DNA from 2 places in the Planococcus donghaensis genome. Region 2 is predicted to be linked to the other one. Evidence: riboswitches for the same ligand, from Rfam matches in the RefSeq annotation. Region 2 holds a riboswitch; the other holds the start of a gene.

Region 1 (2,422 bases), 730 kb from region 2:
CTGCAGCTTCCACTTCTGGTGTTTCAATGATTGGTTCGTCTTTCTCGATTGTTTCTTCACCACAGCCACTCAACAAAACGATGAGTCCCGCCGTCGCTACTACTTTTTTATTTTTCCACATGTGTATAAGCCCCTTTCTGATTAGAGAGATAAGATCGTGCGTACTATTTTGACTTAGTGTCGATTAATAAGTTATTAAATCGTTTTTTGTAAACAAATTTCTAATATAGTACTTTTGTAGTATTAATAAATTCCCATATATACTATAATATTACCAATATAACACAGCAACTCTCTAGTTCATATAGCATTCACGTAACTAAATTTCTCTAGCCAATTTATTGGTCATTTACAGTTTCCTATTTTTGCGAGACTAAAAAAAGAATGCCAAAAAATCTGCACGGTTGAAATTTGTGAATTCCAACTCAGCACTTTCGAACAAAAATGTTCTCAACTTCTATTGAACTACTTTTTCCTAAATAATTTTAATTGCCGTGTAAATTTAAAAAATGAATAGAGCTTACGCATAATTTCATAACTTAGGCTTTAACAAAATGGTTTTCCCAGTCTTACCAAATGGTTTTCCCAGTCTTACCAAATGATTTTCACCAATACACTAAAAAAACTTCCTATCGACTATATTTTCCATCAAAAAATCTGATAAAAAAAGTTGGAAATATATAAAAGAAATAAAGACCATAATAAGCAATTATAATTACATTTTCAGTTGACAGTAGGTACAAAGATTCTTATAATGTTAATAAATTGCATTTTCTAATCATTCAGTAAATTTAAGTAAAATTCTCTCACAACTAAAAAACGAAAAGGCAAATTTGTTGAAAAACAAAGACGCAAAACCACAGATCTACGGATTGGCAAACAATCTACGATGGCTGGGTTACCGAATGGTTTAAGGACTATTCCTCGGCGAATGGTCCTTTTTTTATAGGCACATCTAGAAGATCACATACAACATCACTTTACGGATAGGAGCTGATGAGTTAATAAGATCTTTTGAAGAGATATTTAACAAGAGGAGGGAAAAAAATGACAGTAAAAAAACTACTCACTCATATGATGGTGGCCGCAGTTGCACTGAGCGGCTTTGCAGCTTCCATCGCACCTACTCCCACAAATGCCATGGTCGTTTCTGAACAAGCACAACCTACCGCTCGCTATATGGTAGGCACAAAAGCAGGTACACAAGGAATTGAGCAAGCAATCCAACAACTTGGCGGATCGATTGTTGATGAATGGACTTTTATCAATACGTACTTAGTGGAGATAGATCCATCTAAAGCCTCGTCGATTCAGTCAGTCCCTGGTGTCGTTTTCATTAACCAAGATGAAAAAGTGGTGGAAAACAAAGGATCTAGTAAAACTTCGGATGATAAGTTAATTGCCAATGTTTATCAGTCTGTCATCACTAGTGACAAAGTAGTAAAAAAAGGGATTACCGGTAAAGGGGTTACGGTAGCAGTTGTTGATAGTGGAATCGCTAACGGGGCTCAATCGGACTTCAGAAAACGAGTTTCGGCAAATGCTAAATTCTCAACTGCTGGTAACATGTCGGATTCTTTCGGTCACGGTACGCACGTAGCGAGTATTCTTGGAGGCGACGGAACTCAAAGCAATGGCGCCTACCCTGGCGTTGCTCCTGGCGTTAATATTGTCAACGTCAAAGTGAGTGACGACGAAGGAAAAGCTGGCGAGCAAAACTTAGTGGAAGGCCTTGAATGGATTTACGACAACCATAAAAAATACAATATCCGCGTAGTGAATATTTCCAATCAAATTGCCACGCAACAAAATTACAAAGAAAGTGCAACGAACGCGGCTGTTGAACTTCTTTGGCACAAAGGAATCGTCGTTGTCGTGTCAGCAGGCAACCAAGGCGGTACAAGTTGTTCGACTTGTTATGCACCTGCAAACGATCCGTTTGTCATTACGGTAGGTTCTATAGATGATAAGGGCACAAAGGATACTGCAGACGATTCGTTAAAAAACTGGTCGAGCAATGGGCTTACTTCAGAAGGATTTTCTAAACCAGAAGTGGTTGCTCCTGGCTCTAAAATCACTGCTTATATGCCAAAAGGTGACTTGAGAGGATTAAAACCTGAAAATGTTGTAAGCAATGACTATTTCACCATGGGTGGCACGTCCATGTCGACACCAATGGTAAGTGGAATTGTGGCGTTAATGCTTGAACAAAACCCAAACTTGACTCCTGACCAAGTAAAATGGATTTTGAAGAATACGACACGTTCTTATGGAAAACAACCTGCAGGTAGCGCTGGACTTGTCACTGCAGATGCGGCTGTATTCTTTAACCCAAGCAATATCCCAGCGAACGTTGCTCAAAATTTCGAATTGTCTTCCCTGATTACAGCTGCAGTAGACGACGATGTGAACCTAGACACTC
Region 2 (2,422 bases):
TTCCAGTCATGCCGGCAATTAATGGCATAAAAAACGTTAATGCTACAACGGTTTGTAGCGTGTTTTCGAATCGACTAATAATACTGCCTGAAAACAAACCAATAAACAGGAGTAAAATTAACCATGGCAATCGTCGGTAAGCCGCTGTCCAAGCAGGGGTATCAAAATCGATTGATTTACCAGAAGCAGATAATTTCTCAATATCTTCATTTGCTTCTTGCATGACCACATCAATTACATCATCAACCGTGATAATCCCGGCAAGGGTATTGTCGGCTTCAACAATTGGCAAGGTGACAAAATCGTAACGGCTAATAATTTGAGCCACATCTTCTTGGTCCATCAAGACATCTGCTTTGACGACACGTTTGTACATCACTTCTTCAATTTTATCTTCTAGATTCCCAAGGATTAAATCTTTATAGGAGACAACTCCAAGTAGTTTTTTATCTTCATCAACAATATAAAGATAGTTGAGGTATTCCGCTATTTCTGCAAAATGTCGGATCTTATCAATGGCGTCACGAATTGTGTAATGACGGGGGATCCAAACATAACGGTTATTCATTAGTCGGCCGGCTGTTTCAGGAGGGTAAGTCATTGTACTTTGAACAAATTTAGAATCGTCTTGGTTTATTTGAGACAACAGCTCTTCAATGCGTTCTGGCTCAAGGTCAGCCAACAGCAATGCCAAATCGTCATTATCCATGCGGTCGAGTACTTTTGAGGACTTTTCCACACCTAATTTCTGTAGAATATCAATTTGCTCGATTTTCGGAAGCTCTTGCATCAACTCGGTTAATTGACGAATCGATAAGTAGAGCAAGAATTTATTGCGGTGCTTGTCTGGCAAGTGACGGTATTGAATTGCCATATCATAGGGTTGCAACTCATCTAAAATTTCTTGAAATTCAGTTAGTTTGCCTTCTTTTAAGGACTTGATCAAAGCCAAAGTAATTTCGTCTTCACGCAATGCTACGGACACGGGATTCACTCCTTTTGTAAAAAATACTGCGATGCTATTGTTGATTATTACGTTAAATCTCTCATATGAAAAGAATTATTTAAAAAAGATGGCAAAAATGCATTAATTAACATATAATGATAAAAATCTGAAAAAGGCAAACTCTATCGAAAGAGGAGGACGCAAAGCCATGAGCCTACCCGTTGAAAAACGCAAGGTCGTCAGGTTGCCAGGGTCTCGTTCTTTGAGCCACGGCATACAGAACGGGAGGGTATGGGAAAATGAAAAAACTATTGATGGCAGGTGTATTATTGTTGTTTATGCTGACACAAACAGGTGTCAACGCTCATGCAATGGAATTAGATGTAAAAGCGACATGGTTATGGAATCCATGGATGATTTATAGTGATGAAGCAGGCACACTAGCGTTTTTAGAAAGTAAAGAAGTCAACAAAGTCTATGTCCAAATTGACGAAGACATACCACTGGCTGTCTATCAAAGCTTTATTGAAAAAGCGGGAGCATCCGGCATGACAATCTATGCATTAGATGGGGCTAATGATTGGGTAGCGCCTAAAGGCTTTACGAAACAGGACCGTTTGATGAACTGGCTATCCGCTTATCAGCAAAAAGCTTTACCGGCTCAGAAATTCGCGGGTGTTCATTTGGATGTTGAACCGTATTTATATAGTGGGTGGAATACGAATAGAGCAACAACGATCAAATCGTACCAATCTCTTTTAAGTAAAGCAGCAACTAGTACAGCAGCGATGAATTTACCACTTGAGGCGGATCTGCCTTTCTGGTTTGATGAAATCGCTTATAAAAATACATACGGCAAAGGTGTACTCGCCGAATGGGTAATTGCCAACACAAATAGTGTTACGTTAATGGCATACCGAGATTCAGCAGCAATGATTACAGAACTCGTAAAAAATGAAGTCGCTTATGCAGAGAAATATGGAAAAACCGTTGTAGTCGGAGTGGAAACAGGACAAACCGATGAAGGCAACAATATTTCTTTCTTTGAAGAAGGCGAAACTTTCATGAATGGTGAGTTAGCGAAAGTGTCAGCTTATTATTCGACAGCAGCTGGATTTGGCGGGGTAGCTATTCATCATGTGGACAGCTGGAAAACAATGAAACCTTAAAAATTAAAAACTGCCGGCGAAAAGGATTATCCTTTTCGCCGGCAGTTTTTAATTTTTCACATATTATTCGGTTTCTCCAAACGTTTCTTGGAGAATGTAATAGGATTGTTTTAATCGTTCTTCAGACTGGGGTAATCCCCATGTTTCCCAAGAATATTGAGCAACTTTCTTAGAATCAAAAGCCTCTACAACTTCTCCGTCTTTGCTCGTTAAGTTTGCTGCAACCTCTAGACCTTTGATTGTTTGAGAAGCTTCAATGCCGTCTTTGTAAAGGTCACCCGTAAACTCTCGTTTTGCTGGGTCTTTT

The links. A riboswitch is a leader RNA that binds a small molecule or an ion and turns the genes downstream of it on or off. The one in region 2 is predicted to bind cyclic di-GMP.
Region 1: linked by a shared signal. The riboswitch ahead of BCM40_RS03285 (S8 family peptidase) and the one ahead of BCM40_RS15700 (amidase) in region 2 are both predicted to bind cyclic di-GMP.

Annotation. Positions count from the first base shown of each region.
Region 1 covers NZ_CP016543.2:635,383-637,804, reverse strand. The annotation lists gene BCM40_RS03290 (Ltp family lipoprotein) at 1-121, opposite strand, end outside; cyclic di-GMP riboswitch class I at 817-906, shown strand; gene BCM40_RS03285 (S8 family peptidase) at 1,048-2,422, shown strand, end outside.
Region 2 covers NZ_CP016543.2:3,207,816-3,210,237, reverse strand. The annotation lists gene mgtE (magnesium transporter) at 1-985, opposite strand, end outside; cyclic di-GMP riboswitch class I at 1,111-1,198, shown strand; gene BCM40_RS15700 (amidase) at 1,246-2,115, shown strand; gene BCM40_RS15695 (hypothetical protein) at 2,179-2,422, opposite strand, start outside.